DNA from 4 places in the Streptomyces sp. NPDC002057 genome. Region 4 is predicted to be linked to each of the others. Evidence: riboswitches for the same ligand, from Rfam matches in the RefSeq annotation. Region 4 holds a riboswitch; each other region holds the start of a gene.
The links. Region 4 has a riboswitch for cobalamin ahead of ABT129_RS21740 (ABC transporter substrate-binding protein). Riboswitches for the same ligand answer to the same signal wherever they lie in the genome.

Region 1: it holds a riboswitch for cobalamin, as region 4 does, so the genes downstream of both, ABT129_RS32400 (5-methyltetrahydropteroyltriglutamate--homocysteine S-methyltransferase) here and ABT129_RS21740 (ABC transporter substrate-binding protein) in region 4, are expected to answer to the same signal.
Region 2: it holds a riboswitch for cobalamin, as region 4 does, so the genes downstream of both, ABT129_RS01955 (ribonucleoside-diphosphate reductase subunit alpha) here and ABT129_RS21740 (ABC transporter substrate-binding protein) in region 4, are expected to answer to the same signal.
Region 3: it holds a riboswitch for cobalamin, as region 4 does, so the genes downstream of both, metE (5-methyltetrahydropteroyltriglutamate--homocysteine S-methyltransferase) here and ABT129_RS21740 (ABC transporter substrate-binding protein) in region 4, are expected to answer to the same signal.

Annotation. Positions count from the first base shown of each region.
Region 1 covers NZ_JBEOXR010000059.1:30,695-35,741, forward strand. The annotation lists gene ABT129_RS32390 (MmgE/PrpD family protein) at 1-1,438, opposite strand, end outside; gene ABT129_RS32395 (short-chain fatty acyl-CoA regulator family protein) at 1,620-3,050, shown strand; cobalamin riboswitch at 3,093-3,311, shown strand; partial or broken gene ABT129_RS32400 (5-methyltetrahydropteroyltriglutamate--homocysteine S-methyltransferase) at 3,477-4,349, shown strand; gene ABT129_RS32405 (hypothetical protein) at 4,363-4,785, shown strand; gene folP (dihydropteroate synthase) at 4,782-5,047, shown strand, end outside.
Region 2 covers NZ_JBEOXR010000002.1:26,806-31,852, reverse strand. The annotation lists gene mctP (monocarboxylate uptake permease MctP) at 1-477, shown strand, start outside; gene ABT129_RS01960 (GNAT family N-acetyltransferase) at 574-1,074, shown strand; cobalamin riboswitch at 1,130-1,252, shown strand; gene ABT129_RS01955 (ribonucleoside-diphosphate reductase subunit alpha) at 1,385-3,757, shown strand; gene ABT129_RS01950 (ribonucleotide-diphosphate reductase subunit beta) at 3,757-4,773, shown strand; gene def (peptide deformylase) at 4,846-5,047, opposite strand, start outside.
Region 3 covers NZ_JBEOXR010000061.1:46,941-51,987, forward strand. The annotation lists gene aceB (malate synthase A) at 1-1,230, shown strand, start outside; gene ABT129_RS32930 (3-hydroxybutyryl-CoA dehydrogenase) at 1,227-2,165, shown strand; cobalamin riboswitch at 2,292-2,517, shown strand; gene metE (5-methyltetrahydropteroyltriglutamate--homocysteine S-methyltransferase) at 2,683-5,001, shown strand.
Region 4 covers NZ_JBEOXR010000028.1:9,112-14,158, forward strand. The annotation lists gene ABT129_RS21725 (TetR/AcrR family transcriptional regulator) at 1-149, shown strand, start outside; gene ABT129_RS21730 (DJ-1/PfpI family protein) at 271-1,029, shown strand; gene ABT129_RS21735 (cold-shock protein) at 1,345-1,620, shown strand; cobalamin riboswitch at 1,693-1,870, shown strand; gene ABT129_RS21740 (ABC transporter substrate-binding protein) at 1,951-3,006, shown strand; gene ABT129_RS21745 (FecCD family ABC transporter permease) at 3,003-4,058, shown strand; gene ABT129_RS21750 (ABC transporter ATP-binding protein) at 4,163-4,996, shown strand.

The DNA of each region.
Region 1 (5,047 bases), on a different contig from region 4:
ACGCGCCGAGTTCCTCCAGCCGATCCGCTGTCCGCAGGAAGTCGTCCTGTGCCTCGGGGGTGACGATGCCCTCGGTCAGGGTGCGGAACTTGCCCTGGTAGCCCGCGCGGTCGAAGGGGCGGGCGCCGGCCGGATGGGCGTCGGCGACGGCCAGTTCGTCCTCGACGACCGTGCCGTCCACCAGAGTGATCACCGCACGCCCGCCGAAGGCCCGGCGGGCCGGGTCGGGGTCGTGGTAGCGGCGGGTCCACTCCGGGTCCTCGACGGTGGAGATCTTCTGCCACAGCTCGACGGTGGCGGGGCGCTGGGCGCGCTCCGGGGCGTACGAGCGCTCGTGGTGCCAGCCACCGTCCTCCAGGGCGACGGCGAAGATGTACGGCACCGAGTGGTCGAGGGTCTCGCGGCTCGCGGTCGGATCGTACTTCTGCGGGTCGCCGGAGCCGGAACCGATGACGTGGTGGGTGTGGTGGCTGGTGTGCAGGACGATCGAGCGCACCTTGTCCAGCGGTCCCGTCCTCTCCCGCAGCCCCCGGGCGAGGTCGATGACCGCCTGGGCCTGGTACTCGGCCGAGTGCTCCTTGGTGTAGGTGTCGAGGATCGCGCGGCGGGCGTCGCCGGGCGCGGGGAGCGAGACCGTGTAGCGGGCGTCGGGACCGTCGAGCATCCAGGCGAGGAACCCGTCCTCGCCCTCGTAGATCGGGGAGGGCGATCCCTCGCCGCGCATGGCGCGGTCCACCGCCTCGATCGCCGCCTTTCCGGCGAAGGCCGGCGCGAACGCCTTCCAGCTGGAGATCTCGCCCTTGCGGGACTGCCGGGTCGCGGTCGTCGTGTGCACGGCCTGCTGGACGGCCTGGTACACGGTCGCGGTGTCCAGCCGCAGCATCGCCCCGATGCCGCCGGCGGTGGCGGCGCTGAGGTGGGCGACGTGGTCGATGCGGTGCGCGTGCAGGCAGACGCCCTTGACCAGGGCGACATGGATCTCGTAGGCGGCGGTGATGCCGCGCAGCAGGTCGGCGCCCGTGCCGCCGATGTGCTGGGCGACCGCCAGTAGGGGCGGGATGTTGTCCCCGGGGTGGGAGTAGTCCGCGGCCAGGTACGTGTCGTGGAAGTCCAGCTCCCGCACGGCCGTGCCGTTGGCCCAGGCAGCCCACTCCGGCGACACCCGCGTACCCCCCGCGACGCCGAAGACGGACGCGCCCGCGGGTGTCCGGTGGCCGAGGGCCTGGGCGCGGGCGACCGCCACGGGGCGGCGGCGGAGGGATGCGACGGCGACCGACGCGTTGTCGATGACGCGGTTGATCACCATCTCCGACGCCTCGGGGTCGAGCTCCGGCGCCTCCTGCGTGCCGGTGGCGACGACGGCCAGCTTCCAGGCGAGCTGCTCCTCGCGGGGCAGGCGGTCGGCGCTGGGGTGGACGCGTACCTGGTGGTCGATCACGGGACTCCTCGCGGGGTGCGGTGGACGGGGCGTACGCCGGTGAGTCTTCCTCTCCGGCGGGCTCGGAACGAGGAGGCCACATTGCGTAATCCGTCCATGGGGAACCTGCGAATCGGCGAATCTTGCGAAATCTGCGGATGGTACCTTCGCAGAGGAGGGAGCCGAAGGGAGCGTGATCCGCATGGGACGGCCTGCCGGACGGAAGATCTACGCGCACGCGAAGCTGCGCAGGTTGCGCCGGGAGCGGGGGATGAACCAGGTGGAGCTGGCGCGTGCTCTCGGTCTGTCCACCAGCTACCTGAATCAGATCGAGCACAGCCGGCGCCCGCTGACGGCGACGGTGCTGATGCGTATCGCCGAGGTCTTCGGCATCGACCCGGAGTTCTTCTCCGAGGCGGACGAGGAGCGTCTGGCGACCGATCTGCGCGCGGCCCTGGGGGACGAAGCCTGCGGCACGTCCGTACCGTCGGACGAGATCACCGATGTGGCCCGTGACCATCCGGAGGTGGCACGCGCCCTGGTCGCCCTCCACCAGCGGTACAGGGACGCCTCCGAACGTGTGGCGGCTCTGGCTTCACCCGAGGACACCGCAGGTCTGCTGCCCGCCGAACCCCACGACGAGGTGCGGGACTTCTTCTACGCCCACCACAACCACTTCGCCGCCCTCGAGAGGGAGGCCGAGTCGACCGCCGCGGCCCTGGGCATCGGTCGGGCCGGTCGCGCCGCGGAAGCGCTCGCCGATCGCCTCGCGGTCGGGCACGGCATCAAGGTGCTCCAGGCGGGCCCGGAGAGGTCCGCCGATGCCCGGCGGTTCGACGCCGAGAGAGGCCTGCTTCTGCTGTCGCCCTGGCTCAGCGAAGGACAGCGCGCCTTTCAACTCGCCACCCAGCTGTCGTTCCTGGAGCACGGACCGCTGCTGGACGAGCTGGTGGAAGCGGCGGGGCTGGCCTCGTCCCAGGCGGAGGGCCTGGCCAGGATCGGTCTGGCCAACTACTTCGCCGGCGCGGTCCTCATGCCGTACACCGCATTCCACACTGCCGCCGAGAAGCTCCGCTACGACATCGAGCTGCTCCAGGCCCGCTTCGGCGTCGGCTTCGAAACCGTCTGCCACCGCCTGTCCACCCTGCAGCGTACGGACCGCCGCGGCGTCCCCTTCTCGTTCCTCCGCGCCGACCGCGCCGGCAACATCTCCAAGCGGCAGTCCGCCACCGACTTCCACTTCTCCAGGCTGGGCGGGACCTGCCCGCTGTGGACCGTGTACGAGGCCTTCTCCGCACCCGGACGCATCCTCACGCAGGTTGCCGAAATGCCGGACGGCAAGAAGTACTTCTGGATCGCGCGCACGGTCACCCGCGGCGGATTCGGCCACCACGCCCCGCGGGCCGACTTCGCCGTCGCCCTCGGCTGCGAGCTGCGCCACGCGCCACGCATGGTGTACGCGGAAGGCATCTCGCTCGATGATCCGCGCGGCACCACCCCCATCGGCCTGGGCTGCCGGATCTGCGAACGGCAGGACTGCGCCCAGCGGGCACGGCCCCCGGCCGGCGGCGTCCTCGCCGTTGACCCCGACCGGCGTACCCACGTCCCGTACCCGGTGGTCGGCGAGCTCTGACACCGAGGGGCCCGCGCCCGGCGGCGTGGCCACACATTCGTCTCATTTTCGGGTCTGAATGGTGGACTTCGCTGGTGGCAGGAGACGTCGTAAGAGGGAACCCGGTGGGAATCCGGGACTGCCCCGCAGCGGTGAGCGGGAACGACCGCCGTCATACGCACTGGGACCGGAGAACGGTCCTGGGAAGCGACGGCCAGTAGGTGTCCTCCACGAGAGGGCGTGCCCGCGAGTCCGAAGACCTGCCCGTTGCCCGCACGCGGACGATTCCGCGCGCGGACATTCCGGTGACCTCGTGGGCGGGTCGGCGTACACGACGAGTGGCACGTGCGGATTACTCTCGCGACGTGCTTCGCGCGTTCTGGCGTTCCTTCGCGTCCATGTCCCGGTTCCGGGGTGTTCTGGACACATCTCGCGAAGGAGAGTTCCGTGACAGCGAAGCCCGCGGCAGCACGAGCCACCGTGTACGGCTACCCCCGCCAGGGTCAGAACCGCGAACTGAAGAAGGCCGTCGAGGGCTACTGGAAGGGCCGCGTCACCGCGGATGCCCTCCAGCGGACTGCCGCCGACCTGCGCCGGTCGAACCGGCAGCAGCTGACCGACGCCGGTATCCACGAGGTCCCGACCGGTGACTTCTCGTACTACGACCACGTCCTGGACACCAGTGTGATGGTCGGCGCGATCCCCGAGCGGCACCGTGCGGCCGTCGAGGCGGACCCGCTCGACGGGTACTTCGCGATGGCCCGGCACCCGGGACATCGCACCGCTGGAGATGACCAAGTGGTTCGACACCAACTACCACTACCTGGTGCCCTGGCTCGGACCCGACACCGTCTTCACCGCCGACTCCCGCAAGCAGGTCGCCGAGCTGCAGGAGGCCCTGGCACTCGGACACACCGCCCGCCCGGTCCTCGTCGGCCCCCTCACCTACCTCCTGCTCGCCAAGCCCGCCCCCGGCGTCGCAGCCGACTTCGAGCCGCTGACCCTCCTGGACCGGCTGCTGCCCGTGTACGCGGAGGTCCTCGCCGATCTCCGCGCCGCGGGCGCCGAGTGGGTGCAGCTCGACGAGCCCGCCCTGGCGCAGGACCGCACGCCCGCCGATCTGAACGCCGCCGCGCGCGCCTACCGCGACCTCGGCGCGCTCACCGACCGGCCCAAGCTGCTCGTCGCCTCCTACTTCGACCGGCTCGGCGACGCCCTCCCCGTACTCGCCGCCGCTCCCGTCGACGCCTCGCCCTCGACTTCACCGAGCGCGCCGAGGGCAACCTCGAAGACCTCGCCGCCGCCGGCGGCCTGCCCGGAGCACCCGCACCAGATGCACCGCACCCTCGGCGACACACGGGTACGTGCCGTCGACCTGTTGGCCGTACGACGCCCCGGGTCTCCCCCGCCGAGTGCCCAGATCCGTTCCACCGTGGCTCTCGCTCTGGAGTACTCCGCCGCCTGGCTGCGGGGACGGGGCGCCGTCGCCGACGGGCCGCGGGAAGGCACGGCGGCCGCTGAGCCCGCCCGCGCCCGGCTCTGGCAGTGGCGCAGGCAGCGGATGGTCACCTCCGCTGAACTCCGCGAGCTGATCGACACCGAGTGCACGTCGTCGGACCGCGCGCACCCCGGCCGGCCACTGATGGAGGCTCGTGAGTTCCTCGAACGGGCCTTCCTCTCTGACGAGTTGCCGCCCTTCCTGACGACCGAGGCATACCGCCGGCACCTCATTTCCCGGACGGCGGTCCCGTCATGACTCCGCCTGCGGCGCCGGCCGGCGCACCGGGCGCCGTCGGCCAAGGCGGCGCTGTCGCCGGTCTCCCGGACTGGGGCCGGTGCGCGGTCATGGGCGTGGTGAACGTGACCCCCGACTCCTTCTCCGACGGCGGCCGTTGGTTCGACACGACGACGGCGGTCACTCACGGCCTGGACCTCGTGGCCGGGGGCGCCGACCTGGTCGACGTCGGCGGCGAGTCGACGCGGCCGGGCGCCACCCGGGTCGACGAGGACGAAGAGCT
Region 2 (5,047 bases), on a different contig from region 4:
ACCAAGGTCTCCAAGCTGGTCTCGCTCCTGGTGAAGGTCGGCGCGCTCGCCTTCGTCCTCACCATGGACAAGACGGTCGCGATCAACTTCCAGCTGCTCGGTGGCATCTGGATCCTGCAGACCTTCCCGGCGCTCGTCGGCGGTCTCTTCACCCGCTGGTTCCACCGCTGGGCGCTGCTCGCCGGCTGGGCCGTCGGCATGCTCTACGGCACGGTCGCCGCGTACGGGGTGGCCAGCCCGACCCAGAAGCACTTCGGCGGCTCCTCCGCCGAGATCCCGGGCATCGGCGAGATCGGCTACATCGGCCTCACCGCCTTCGTCCTCAACCTGGTCGTCACGGTCGTCCTGACCTTCGTCCTCAAGGCCGTCAACGCCCCCGACGGCGTCGACGAGACCTCCCCGGAGGACTACACGGCCGACGCCGGCGACGCCGGGGTCAGCACGAAGGTCCCGAAGGTCGGCGCCGAGACCCACTGACCCGACGGCCGGAGACGGCCGCCGGACCCGCGAAAGGCCGCCCCGTCTCCTCCCGGAGGCGGGGCGGCCTTCGCCGTCCCCAGGCACACTGCCCTCATGGACTTCACCATCAGGGCGGTACGGCCCGAGGAGTACGAGGCGCTCGGCGAGCTCACCGCGGGGACCTATCTGAACGACGGGCTGTTGAAGCACGGGGCCGAGGACTCGTACCTGAACGTGCTGCGCGACACCGCCCGGCGCGCCCGCGAGAGCGAGGTGCTCGTCGCCGAGGACGGTGACGGGCTGCTCCTCGGCGGCGTGACCTTCGCCACGGGCGACACCCCGTGGGCGGACATCGCCGTCACCGGCGAGGCCGAGTTCCGCATGCTCGTCGTCGCCCGCGAGGCGCGCGGCCGAGGCGTCGGAGAGGCCCTCGTGAGGGCCTGCGTCGAGCGCGCCCGGGCCCTCCCCGGCTGTGCCCGCCTGGTGCTCTCCACGGACGCCTCGATGGTCTCGGCGCACCGGATATACGAACGCCTGGGCTTCGTCCGCACCCCGCACCGGGACTGGGAACCGATCCCCGATCACTCTCTGCGCACCTACGCCCTGGAGTTCTGAGTCCACGGCGCGACACAACATGTGGGGGGTTCCGCAAGCGACGCCCCCCACATGTATGCTCGACCTCGCTGTCGACGCAGGGGAATCCGGCGCGAATCCGGAACTGTCCCGCAACGGTGTGCTTCGTGCGGTTTCGTACGGGGTGAGTCCGAAGACCTGCCGGCAGCGCACCCGGTCCGTCCGTTTCGGGTGCCAATGACTTCCGGGCCCCGCGGAGTGGGCCGGTGGACACAGCGCGTCCGGCGTCCGGACCCCCGCGTGCCCGCCTCCCCCCGCCGCGGCCCCGAGCCGAGCGAGGGAGAGCCCCCACGTGACCATCGCGCCCGCCGATCCGGCTTCGGCCGAGGCTTCCGCGGTCGAGAGCGACGGCCCCGGGACCGTGCTGCTGCGGACCCTGACCGACCTCACCGCCGATCTCCCCGACACCGACCCCGGCAAGGTCGCCGCCGCCGCGCTCCGCGGCCGCAGCGCCTCGTCGGACGAGGCGGAACTGCGCGAGCTGGCCACCGAGGCGGCCGCCGGCCTGATCGCCGACGACCCGGCGTACTCCCGGCTCGCCGCCCGGCTCCTGACGATCACCATCGCCGACGAGGCCGCGAGCCAGGGCTCGTTCTCCTTCTCCGCCTCCGTCGCCGTCGGCCACCACGAGGGCCTGATCGCCGACCGCACCGCCGCGTTCGTGACGCGGCACGCGGACCGCCTCGACGCGACGATCGACGCGGCCGGCGACGACCGCTTCGGCTACTTCGGCCTGCGCACCCTCTACTCGCGCTACCTGCTGCGCCACCCGATCACCCGCAAGGTGGTCGAGACCCCGCAGCACTTCATGCTGCGCGTGGCCTGCGGGCTCGCCGAGGACGACAGCGTCCGCGCGCTCGACGAGGTCGCCGCGCTGTACGGCCTGATGAGCCGGCTCGACTACCTGCCGTCCTCCCCCACGCTGTTCAACTCCGGCACCCGCCACCCGCAGATGTCCTCCTGCTACCTCCTGGACTCCCCGCTGGACGAGCTGGACTCCATCTACGACCGCTACCACCAGGTGGCGCGGCTCTCGAAGCACGCGGGCGGCATCGGCCTCTCGTACTCCCGCATCCGCGCCCGCGGTTCGCTGATCCGCGGCACCAACGGCCACTCCAACGGCATCGTTCCGTTCCTGAAGACCCTCGACGCCTCCGTCGCCGCGGTCAACCAGGGCGGCCGCCGCAAGGGCGCCGCCGCCGTCTACCTGGAGACCTGGCACGCGGACATCGAGGAGTTCCTGGAGCTCCGCGACAACACCGGCGAGGACCAGCGCCGTACGCACAACCTGAACCTGGCGCACTGGATCCCGGACGAGTTCATGCGCCGCGTCAACGCGGACGCCGACTGGTCGCTGTTCTCCCCGGCGGACGTGCCCGAGCTGGTCGACCTGTGGGGCGACGAGTTCGACGCCGCCTACCGCAAGGCCGAGGAGGCGGGCCTGGCCCGCAAGACGATGCCGGCCCGCGACCTGTACGGCCGGATGATGCGGACCCTGGCCCAGACCGGCAACGGCTGGATGACCTTCAAGGACGCCTCGAACCGGACGGCCAACCAGACCGCCGAGCCCGGCCACACCGTCCACTCCTCGAACCTCTGCACCGAGATCCTGGAGGTCACCGACGACGGCGAGACCGCGGTCTGCAACCTGGGCTCGGTCAACCTCGGCGCCTTCGTGGTCGGTTCGGACATCGACTGGGAGCGGCTCGACGCCACCGTGCGCACGGCCGTCACCTTCCTCGACCGCGTCGTCGACATCAACTTCTACCCGACCGAGCAGGCGGGCAACTCCAACGCCCGCTGGCGGCCGGTGGGCCTGGGCGCGATGGGCCTCCAGGACGTCTTCTTCCAGCTGAAGCTGCCGTTCGACTCCCCCGAGGCGCGCGCGCTCTCCACCCGGATCGCCGAGCGCATCATGCTCGCCGCGTACGAGGCCTCCGCCGACCTCGCCGAGCGCAACGGGCCGGTCCCCGCCTGGGACAAGACCCGCGCCGCCCGCGGTGTCCTGCACCCGGACCACTACGACGTCGAGCTCAACTGGCCGGAGCGCTGGGCCGCGCTGCGCGAGCGGATCGCCGCCGTCGGCATGCGCAACTCGCTGCTCCTCGCCATCGCGCCGACCGCGACGATCGCCTCGATCGCCGGCGTGTACGAGTGCATCGAGCCGCAGGTCTCCAACCTCTTCAAGCGCGAGACGCTCTCCGGCGAGTTCCTCCAGGTCAACTCGTACCTGGTCGACGAGCTGAAGAGGCTCGGCGTGTGGGACGCGCAGACCCGTGAGGCGCTGCGCGACGCCAACGGCTCGGTGGCCGGCTTCACCTGGGTCCCGGCCGAGGTGCGCGAGCTGTACCGCACGGCGTGGGAGATCCCGCAGCGCGGTCTGATCGACATGGCCGCCGCCCGGACGCCGTTCCTGGACCAGTCGCAGTCGCTGAACCTGTTCCTGGAGACGCCGACGATCGGCAAGCTGTCGTCGATGTACGCGTACGCCTGGAAGCAGGGTCTGAAGACGACGTACTACCTGCGCTCCCGCCCGGCGACCCGGATCGCCCGCGCCGCCCAGGCGTCGACGGCGGCCGCCACCATCCCCGTCCAGCAGGCCGCCGACCCCGACGCGGTCGCCTGCTCCCTGGAAAACCCCGAGTCCTGCGAGGCCTGCCAGTAATGAGCTCCACCGAACAGAAGAACCTCCTCGACCCGGGCTTCGAGCTGACCCTGCGTCCGATGCGGTACCCGGACTTCTACGAGCGCTACCGGGACGCCATCAAGAACACCTGGACCGTCGAGGAGGTCGACCTCCACTCGGACGTCGCCGACCTCGCCAAGCTCACCCCCGGTGAGCAGCACATGATCGGCCGTCTGGTCGCGTTCTTCGCGACCGGCGACTCGATCGTGTCGAACAACCTGGTGCTGACGCTCTACAAGCACATCAACTCCCCCGAGGCGCGCCTCTACCTGTCGCGGCAGCTGTTCGAGGAGGCCGTGCACGTCCAGTTCTATCTGACGCTGCTCGACACCTACCTGCCCGACCCGGACGACCGCGCCGCCGCGTTCGACGCGGTCGAGGAGATCCCCTCCATCCGCGAGAAGGCGCAGTTCTGCTTCCGCTGGATGGACTCGGTCGAGAAGATCGACCGCCTGGAGACCCAGGCCGACCGGCGCCGCTTCCTGCTGAACCTGATCTGCTTCGCCGCGTGCATCGAGGGCCTGTTCTTCTACGGCGCCTTCGCGTACGTGTACTGGTTCCGGTCCCGCGGTCTGCTGCACGGCCTCGCCACCGGCACCAACTGGGTGTTCCGCGACGAGACGATGCACATGAACTTCGCCTTCGAGGTCGTGGACACCGTCCGCAAGGAGGAGCCGGAGCTCTTCGACGACGCGCTCCAGCAGCAGGTCACCGACATGCTGAAGGAGGCCGTCGAGGCGGAGCTCCAGTTCGGCCGCGACCTGTGCGGCGACGGCCTGCCCGGCATGAACACCGAGTCGATGCGCGAGTACCTCCAGTGCGTCGCCGACCAGCGCCTCCAGCGCCTCGGCTTCGCCCCGGTGTACGGCTCCGAGAACCCGTTCGCCTTCATGGAGCTCCAGGGCGTCCAGGAGCTCACGAACTTCTTCGAGCGCCGCCCGTCCGCCTACCAGGTGGCGGTCGAGGGCTCGGTGGACCTGGACGAGGACTTCTAGGACCCAGCCGTACGACGAAGGGCCCCGCACTCCGAGGAGTGCGGGGCCCTTCGTCGTCACGCGCGGACCGGATCAGGCGTTCGGCACCGTCTCGTAGCGCGGGGTGCCCTCTTCCATCTGGCGCAGGGCGTCCTTGCGGTCCCGCTTGGAGAGCCGGTCGATGTACAGGTAGCCGTACAGGTGGTCCGTCTCGTGCTGGAGGCAGCGGGCGAAGTAGCCGGTGCCGCGCACCTTGATCGGGTTGCCCTGGGCGTCCCGGCCGTGGACCTCCGCG
Region 3 (5,047 bases), on a different contig from region 4:
CCCACCTGGGACAACGTGATCGGCGGCCAGCTCACCCTGCTGGACGCCGTCGAACGGCGCATCGACTTCACGACCGCCGACGGCAAGGAGTACCGGCTCGCCGACCGCGACCGGCTCGCCACGATCGTCGTCCGGCCGCGCGGCTGGCACCTCGACGAGGAGCACCTGGAGGTCGACGGCCGCCCCGTGCCGGCCTCGCTCGTCGACTTCGGCCTGTACTTCTTCCACTGCGCCCGGCGGCAGATCGACGCCGGACACGGCCCGTACTTCTACCTCCCCAAGCTGGAGGGCCGGGACGAGGCGCGGCTCTGGAACGACGTCTTCCTCCTCGCCCAGGAACTCCTCGGCATCCCCCGGGGCACCGTCCGCGCCACCGTCCTGATCGAGACCATCACCGCCGCGTTCGAGATGGAGGAGATCCTCTACGAGCTCCGCGAGCACAGCTCCGGGCTCAACGCGGGCCGCTGGGACTACCTGTTCAGCCTGATCAAGACCTTCGGCCACCGGACCGACTTCCTGCTGCCCGACCGGGCGAAGGTGACGATGACCGCGCCGTTCCTGCGGGCGTACACCGAGCTCCTGGTGCGGACCTGCCACCGGCGCGGCGCCCACGCCATCGGCGGCATGGCCGCCCAGGTCCCGGGCCGGGACCCCGCCGCCCACGAGGCGGCCCTCGCCAAGGTCCGCCTGGACAAGGAACGGGAGGCCGAGGACGGCTTCGACGGTTCCTGGGTGGCCCACCCCGGACTCGTCCCGGTCTGCCGGAAGGTCTTCGACGGTGTGCTCGGCGACCGTCCCGACCAGATCCACCGGACCCGGGACGACGTGGAGGTCACGGCGGCGGACCTGCTGTCCGTGCGCCGGATCGGCGGGCCCCCGACCGAGGAGGGGGTGCGCACGAACATCGCGGTGGCCCTGCGCTACTTCGCCGCGTGGATGGGCGGCCAGGGCGCGGTCGCCCTCGACGGCCTCATGGAGGACGCGGCCACCGCCGAGATCGCCCGCGTCCAGGTCTGGCAGTGGCTGCGGCACCGCGTGATCCAGCGCGAGGACGTCCTGCGGACCCTGGACGACGAACTGGCCGCCCTGGGCGCCGCGTACCCGTGGGCGCCGCTCGACGAGGTGCGGGAGCTGTTCGAGCGGACCGCTCTCTCCGCCGAACTGCCGCTGTTCTTCACCCCCGAGGCGTACTCCCGCCACCTCGTGCGGACGACGGAGCCCCGGGCGTGAGCGGGGAGACCGGGCACGCGGGCGGCCCGCCCGAGGCCCGCCGGCCCGTCGGCATCCGGCGCGTCGGCGTCGTCGGCGGCGGCCAGATGGGCGCGGGCATCGCCGAGGTGTGCGCACGGGCCGGACTCGACACCCTGCTCTGCGAGGCCACCCGGCCGGCGGCCGCGGCGGCGCGCGACCGGATCGCCGACTCCCTCGAACGGGCCGTGCGACGGGGGAAGCTCGACCGGGTCGCGGGCGAGGGCGCGCTCGACCGGATCACGGTCACCGCCGACCTCGACGACCTGGCCGATCGGCAGTTGGTCGTCGAGGCGGTCACCGAGGACCCCGCCGTGAAGACGGAGGTGTTCACCGCGCTCGACAAGATCGTCACCGATCCGGCGGCGATCCTGGCCACCAACACCTCCTCCCTCCCCGTGATGCGCCTCGGCATGGCCACCGGCCGCGCCGACCGGGTCGTCGGAGTGCACTTCTTCAACCCGGTCCCGGTGCTGCCGCTCGTGGAGGTGGTCACGACCCTCCACACGGCGCCCGACGTGGAGCGCGACGTGACGGAGTTCGCCACCGCCGTCCTGGGCAAGACGGTCATCCGCTCCCGCGACCGGGCCGGCTTCGTCGTCAACGCCCTCCTGGTCCCCTACCTGCTGTCGGCGATCCGGATGACGGAGTCGGGCTTCGCCTCCGCCTCGGACGTCGACCACGGCATGGAACTCGGCTGCGCCCACCCGATGGGGCCGCTGAAGCTCGCGGACCTGATCGGACTCGACACGGTCGCGTCGATCGCCGAGTCGCTCTACGACGAGTTCAAGGAACCGCTGTACGCCCCGCCCCCGCTGCTCCTGCGGATGGTGGAGGCGGGACTCCTCGGCCGCAAGACGGGCCGCGGGTTCCACGGGTACGACCGGGTGAGAGGACCCGGACGGCAGCCGGTCTGAGGGGGCCGGCGGCGGCTGAGGGGCCGGGGACGGGTGGTGCCGTCCCCGGCCCACCGTCATGCCCGCGTGTCTCATGTCACCGTCCGAATGGTGGAATCACCGTGCTCGCGCGCGCGGCCGACGCCGTAGGGTGGCCGTGCAGCTGGTTCGCCCCGTCCGCCAGGCGGGAGGCGTCGTAAGAGGGAACCCGGTGGGAATCCGGGACTGCCCCGCAGCGGTGAGTGGGAACGACCGCCGTCATACGCACTGGGCCCGGGAAGGGTCTGGGAAGCGACGGCCAGTAGGAGCCCTCCGGTCACCTCCGGAGGACGTGCCCGCGAGTCCGAAGACCTGCCCGTTGCCCGCACGCGGACGATTCCGCGCGCGGACATTCCGGTGACCTCGAGGGCGGGTCGGCGCACATACCTGTCGGGCGAGCGCGCCGTTCCACGCGCACGCGCACCGACCGGTCGTCGCCCCTTCGCGCTCTCGTCCCGTCCCCGGGATCTCAGGGATTCATCTCGCGAAGGAGATCTCCGTGACCACGAAGTCCGCAGCCGCGGCAGCACGGGCCACTGTGTACGGCTACCCCCGCCAGGGGCAGGGCCGGGAACTCAAGAAGGCGATCGAGGGGTACTGGAAGGGCCGCGTCGACGCCGAGGCCCTCCGGGCCGCCGCCGCCGCACTGCGCGCCGAGAACTGGCGGCAGCTCGCCGACGCGGGCGTCCACGAGGTGCCCACCGGCGACTTCTCCCTCTACGACCACGTCCTCGACACCACCGTCATGGTCGGCGCGATCCCCGCCCGCCACCGGGAGGCCGTCGCGGCCGACGCGCTCGACGGCTACTTCGCGATGGCGCGCGGCACCCAGGACGTGGCGCCCCTGGAGATGACGAAGTGGTTCGACACCAACTACCACTACCTGGTCCCCGAGTTGGGGCCGGACACCGTGTTCACCGCCGACTCCGCCCAGCAGGTCGCCGGGCTGCGCGAAGCCCTCACCCTCGGCCTGACGGCCCGACCCGTCCTGCTGGGGCCCGTCACCTATCTGCTGCTCGCCAAGCCGGCCCCCGGCGTGGCCGCCGACTTCGATCCGCTGACCCTGCTCGACCGACTGCTGCCGGTGTACGCGGAGGTCCTCGCCGACCTGCGCGCGGCGGGCGCGGAGTGGGCTCAGCTGGACGAGCCGGCCCTGGTGCAGGACCGGACCCCGGCCGAACTGAACGCGGCCGAGCGGGCCTACCGCGACCTCGGCGCGCTCACCGACCGGCCCAAGCTGCTCGTCGCCTCCTACTTCGACCGGCTCGGCGACGCCCTCCCCGTACTCGCCAAGGCACCGGTCGAGGGGCTCGCCCTCGACTTCACCGGCCCCGCCGCCGGCCAGGTCGACGCGCTCGCCGCCGTCGGCGGCCTGCCGGGCAAGCGCCTGGTCGCCGGGGTGGTGGACGGCCGCAACATCTGGGTCAACGACCTGGAGAAGTCGCTCTCCACCCTCGGCACCCTCCTCGGGCTCGCCGACCGGGTGGACGTCGCCGCCTCCTGCTCCCTCCTCCACGTGCCGCTCGACGCGACCGCCGAGAAGGACGTCGACCCCCGGATCCTGCGCTGGCTGTCCTTCGCCCGGCAGAAGACCGCGGAGCTGGTGACCCTGGCCGAGGGGCTCTCCGGCGGCACCGAGGTCATCGCCGACGAGCTGTCGGCGAACCGCGCGGCCCTCGCCTCCCGGGCCGGCTCCCCGATCACCCGCGACCCCGCCGTACGCGCCCGCGCCGCCGCCGTCACCGACGCGGACGGACGCCGTTCGCAGCCGTACGCCGAGCGCGCGGCCGCCCAACGCGCCCATCTGAGGCTTCCGTTGCTGCCGACCACCACGATCGGCTCCTTCCCGCAGACCGCCGACCTGCGCGCGGCCCGGGCCGACCTGCGGGCCGGGCGGATCGACGCCGCCGGGTACGAGGAGCGCATCAGGTCCGAGATCCAGGAGGTGATCGGCTACCAGGAGAAGACGGGGATCGACGTCCTGGTGCACGGCGAGCCCGAACGCAACGACATGGTGCAGTACTTCGCCGAGCAGCTCACCGGCTACCTCGCCACCGAGCACGGCTGGGTCCAGTCCTACGGCACCCGCTACGTCCGGCCCCCGATCCTGGCCGGGGACATCTCCCGCCCCGAACCGATGACCGTCCGGTGGACGACGTACGCCCAGTCGCTGACCGGGAAGCCCGTCAAGGGCATGCTCACCGGGCCCGTCACCATGCTCGCCTGGTCCTTCGTCCGCGACGACCAGCCGCTCGGCGACACCGCGCGGCAGGTCGCGCTGGCCCTGCGGGACGAGGTGAACGACCTGGAGGCGGCGGGTACTTCGATCATCCAGGTCGATGAACCGGCGCTCCGGGAGACCCTGCCGCTGCGGGCCGCGGACCACCCGGAGTACCTGGCCTGGGCGACCGAGGCCTTCCGCCTCACCACCGGCGGGGTGCGGCCGGACACCCAGATCCACACCCACATGTGCTACGCCGAGTTCGGCGACATCGTCCAGGCCATCGACGACCTCGACGCCGACGTCATCAGCCTGGAGGCGGCCCGCTCCCACATGCAGGTCGCCCACGAGCTCGCCGCCCACGGCTACCCGCGCGAGGCCGGCCCCGGCGTCTGGGACATCCACTCCCCGCGCGTCCCGAGCACCGAGGAAGCCGCCTCGCTGCTGCGCACCGGACTGCGCGCGATCCCGGCCGAGCGGCTGTGGGTCAACCCCGACTGCGGTCTGAAGACCCGCGGCTGGACGGAGACCCGCGCCTCCCTGGAGAGCCTGGTCGCCGCCGCCCGCACGGTCCGCGCGGAGCTGCCCGCCTCCTGACGCGCCGGTGACCGGGCCGGTCGCGTGGCGAGCAGCCGGCTCCTCT
Region 4 (5,047 bases):
ACGAGGAGTCGCGCGGACTCGCCGTCGAGACGGTCGTGCGGCTCACCGTCAGCCACATCGTCCAGCCGGTGGCCTCCCCGGAGGAGTCGGCGCGGCGCATCGCCGCGATCACGGCGAGGATCGCGTACCCGGGCGCCGCGAAGGCCTGACGGGAGATCAACTCGCCTTGTGGTGAGGTGGTTTCGGCAGACGAGGAACCCGGCGGTGGCGCCGTCCGACTGCCTGGACGCGACAGAAACGTCGGGACCGTCCACCTCCCCGGGGAGAACCATGAACCGCCGCCACCTGCTCCGCGCCACCACCGCCCTCGGCGCCACCGGCGCCCTCACCGGCGTCGCCGCGACCGGGGCGCAGGCCACGACCACGGCGGGGACCGCCGCCACCGGCTCGGCCGCCTCGAAGCCTTCCGCGTCCCGCCCGCTCCGCGTCCACGTCGTCCTCTTCGAGGGCGTCGAGGAACTCGACTTCGCCGCCCCCTATGAGGTGCTGTCCGCCGCCGGGTTCTTCTCCGAGCGCCCGGTGGAGGTCCGTTACGTCTCCGCCACCGGCCCCGGTACCGTGACCGCGGCCTACGGCACGAAGGTCCGCGTCGACCACCCCTGGGCCCCGCACCGGGCCGACCTGCTCGTCGTGCCCGGCGGCGGATACGCGCGGCGCGACAGCCCCGGCGTCCGGGCGGAGATCGACCGGGGCACCCTGCCCCGCGCCCTGGCGGCGGCCGCCCGGCCGGGGCTCACCGTCGGCGCCCTGTGCACCGGCGTGATGCTGCTCTCGGCGGCCGGGCTCACCCGTGGCCGCCCCTGCACCACGCACCACAAGGCCCGTCCGGACCTGGAGCGGCAGGGGGGTGTGCTGAAGAAAGCCCGGGTGGTCGACGACGGCGACCTGGTGACCGCCGGCGGCATCACGTCCGGCCTGGAGCTCGCCCTCTGGCTGGTCCGGCGCGAACTCGGCCCCGACGCGGCGAACGGCCTGGAGACCATGCTGGAGTACGAGGCCCGGGGCACCGTCTGGACGCGCGACCGGTAGGCCGTCACGGAGGGCGCGGGGCCGACGCGGGGCGGGCCGGGCGGGTCGAGGCGGTTCGGGGCGGTTCGGGGCATGAAAAGGCCCGGTGCCGGACACGGGGGATCTCCGGCACCAGGCCTCTGTTGAAGATTCTACAGACTCGGTGGGTGTGTACGCACCACACCCCACCCCGCCGCCGTCCGCCCGCCCCCGGGGCGAGACGCGGACCCCGCGCGGCCCTTCCTCGAACGGGGTTCACGTGGGAGTCCGCCGGCACCGGTCGGGGTGCGGGCAACGGGCGAACGACGGGCGAACGGGGTAAAAGTCCCCTGAGGCGTGAACGCGGCCGAGCGGGGTCCCCGCCCCCTCGGCCGCGCCACCGGTGACGACGACGAGGAGGCCGCCGTGGAGGGCAGAAACATAGGGTTCGTGCATTCCTTCAACCGCGCCGGCGGGTACGGATTCGTCGTTCCCGTGGGCTCCGAGGAACAGGTCTACTTCAGCGCCGAGGACATCGAGGGGGAGGAGCGGTCGCTCTCCGAGGGACAGCAGGTCTCCTTCGTCCTCGTCCTGGGCGAGGGCCGGTTCGAGGCGAAGGAGCTGCGCGTCTGACGCCCCGCCGGCACCTCTCCGCCACCGGCGGCGCCCCCGGGCGGGGGAGCGGGCCGGTGGTAGTGTGCCGAGGCCAGTCGCACCTTTGTACGCACCCGAACGGGTTTGTGCACGGGTCAGGGAATCCGGTGCGAGACCGGAACTGACGCGCAGCGGTGAGGGCGACGGGCGGAGCATCGGCCACTGGGCGGCACGACAGGCCCGGGAAGGCGCTCCGTCCGGCTGACCCCGAGTCCGAAGACCTGCTGGCGGCCCCGGCGGCACGCTGTCGTCCGGGGAGCACCGTACGACAGGCTCCGCGAATGAGCCGTGGCCGCAGAGGAACATCCCGTGCCGCTCGCACACCCCGTCCGCTCCGCCGTGCTCCTCCTGGCCGGCGCACTGCTCCTGACCACGACCGGATGCGGCGGAGGGACCACCGCCCCGGCCGCGAAGGAGCCGGCCGCGGGACCGGGGCAGGGCTTCCCCCTGACGCTCGCCGACAACTGCGGACAGCGGGTCACCGTCGACCGGCCGCCGCAGCGGGCCGTCGCCCTCGACCAGGGCGCGGCCGAGATCATGCTCTCCCTCGGCCTCGCCGACCGGATGGTGGGCACCGCCACCTGGACGGACCCCGTCCTGAAGGGCCTGGAGAAGGAGAACGCGAAGGTTCCGCGCCTCGCCGACCGCTACCCCTCCTTCGAGAAGGTCCTCGACACCGAACCCGACTTCGCGGCCGCCTCCTTCGCGTACACCCTCGGCAAGGGCGGGGTGGCGACCCGCGACCGGTTCGAGAAGCTCGGCGTCCCCACCTACCTCTCGCCGACCGACTGCGTCGGCAAGGACAACAGCGGCGACGGCGACGGCGTCCGCACCGAACCGCTGACCATGGAGACGGTCTACGGCGAGATCCGCGACCTCGCCGAGGTCTTCGCGGTGCGCGAGCGCGGCGAGAAGCTCGTCGCGGACCTGAAGTCCCGGGTGGCGAAGGCCACCGCCACCGGCGACTTCGAGGACGTCACGGTCCTCTACTGGTACGCCAACGCCGAATCGCCCTACATGGCGGGCTGCTGCGGCGCCCCCGGCATCGTCACCCGCGCCCTCGGCGCGAAGAACGTCTTCGACGACACCCGCGAGGAGTGGCCCCAGATCAACTGGGAGAGCGTCGCCGACCGCGACCCCGACATCCTCGTCATCGGCGACCTGACCCGCCGCTCCCAGTCGGCCGAGAGCGCCGCCAAGAAGATCGAGTTCCTGGAGTCGGACCCGGTCACCCGGAACATGACGGCGGTACGGGAGAAGCGGTACGTCCTCCTCAGCGGCCAGGCCCTCAACCCCACCCTCCGCACCGTCGAGGGCATCGAGAAGGTGGCGGCCGCGCTCCGCTCGTACGGTCTCGCGAAGTGACCGCGACCCCGGTCGCCGGAGCCGCCGCCGTCGTACGCGGCGGGGGCGTGGCGCTGCTGTGGACGGTCGTGGGACTCGCCGTCCTGGCGGCGTCGGTGGCCGTGGCGATCACCATCGGGCCGGCGGACATCGGCGTCGGCGACGTGTGGTCCGTCGTCGCCGCCCACCTCGGCGGGGGAGCCGCGGAGGTCTCGCCGATCCGGGACGGCATCGTGTGGGACCTGCGGCTGCCCCGCACCCTCCTCGCCGCCGTCTGCGGAGCCGGCCTCGCCGTCTGCGGTGCGGTGATGCAGTCGCTGCTGCGCAACCCGCTCGCCGACCCGTTCGTCCTCGGAGTCTCCTCCGGCGCCTCGACCGGCGCGGTCGCGGTCGTCGTCCTCGGCATCGGCGGCGGCGTCCTCTCCGTCACCGGAGGGGCGTTCCTGGGCGCCGTGTGCTCCTTCGCGCTCGTGCTGCTCCTCAGTCACACCCTGGGCGGTTCGACGGACCGGGTGGTCCTCTCGGGGGTCGCGGCGATGCAGCTCTTCTCCGCCCTCACCTCGTTCGTCGTGATGACGGCCGCCGACGCGGAGACCACCCGCGGGGTGCTGTTCTGGCTGCTCGGCTCGCTCGGCGGGGCGGGCTGGGGCGATGTGGGGGTGTGCGGCGCGGTGCTCGCGGTGGCGCTGCTCGTCTGCGGCGGGCACGCGCGGACCCTCGACGCGTTCGCGTTCGGCGAGGACGCCGCGGCGGCGCTCGGGGTCGCCGTCGTCCGGACCCGGCTCGTCCTGCTCTGCGTCACCGCCCTCCTGACGGCGGCCCTGGTCTCCGCCGCCGGGGCGATCGGCTTCGTCGGCCTCGTCCTGCCGCACGCGGCACGGGCCCTCGCGGGCCCCGGCCACGCGCGACTCCTCCCGGTCACGGCCCTGACCGGAGCCGTCTTCCTCGTCTGGGCCGACACCCTGGCCCGCACGGTCCTGGACCCCCAGGAGGTCCCGGTGGGCGTGGTGACCTCACTGATCGGCGTACCGGCGTTCGTCCTGGTCCTGTACCGCACGAGGAGCACACGGTGACCCCACCCGGAGGCGCGAAGGCGCCCGGCGCGCGGGGAGCCGAGGACCCGGCCGGAGGCGCGAAGGCGCCCGGCGCGCGGGGAGTCGAGGACCCGGCCGGAGGTGTGAAGACGCCCGGCCCGCGGGACGCCCAGGACGCCGCCGCCCACCCGGCCGCCGCCCGGGGGCTCCGGGCCGAGCGGGTCTCGCGCACCGCAGGCGGCACCCTCGTCCTCGACGGCGTCGGACTCACCCTCGCCCCCGGGACCGTCACCGGCCTCCTCGGGCCCAACGGCTCCGGCAAGTCGACCCTCCTGCGGCTCCTCGCCGGAGTCCTCGCCCCGGACTCCGGCGTCGTCACCCTCGACGGCGAACCGCTCGCCACGCTCGGCCGCCGGACGGTCGCCCGGCGTCTGGCCACGGTCGAGCAGCAGGCCGACACACAGACCGACCTCACCGTCCTCGACGTCGTACGCCTCGGTCGCGTCCCGCACCGCCGCGCCTGGTCGCCCCCCTCGGCGGCCGACGAGGCCGCCGTCCGCTCCGCCCTCGCCCGCACCGGCCTCACCGACCGGTCCCGGCAGCCCTGGCGCACCCTCTCCGGCGGCGAGCGCCAGCGCGTCCAGATCGCCCGCGCCCTCGCCCAGGAGCCGCGCGAACTGCTCCTCGACGAACCCACCAACCACCTCGACATCCAGCACCAACTGGACCTCCTGGCCCTCGTCGCCGAGCTGCGCCTGACCGCCGTCGTCGCCCTGCACGACCTCAACCTGGCGGCGATGTACTGCGACCGGCTCGTGGTCCTGGAGCGGGGCCGCGTGGTGGCCGCCGGCACACCGGGCGAGGTGCTCACCGAGGAGCTGATCGCCGAGGTCTACCGGGTCCGCGCCGCGGTGACCCGCCCGGACCCGGGCGGACCGCCCCACATCCGCTTCCTGGGTACGGTCTCCGCCACCTGAGGAGCACCTGAGCAGCACCTGAGCAGCACCTGAGGGGCACGTGAGGAGCAC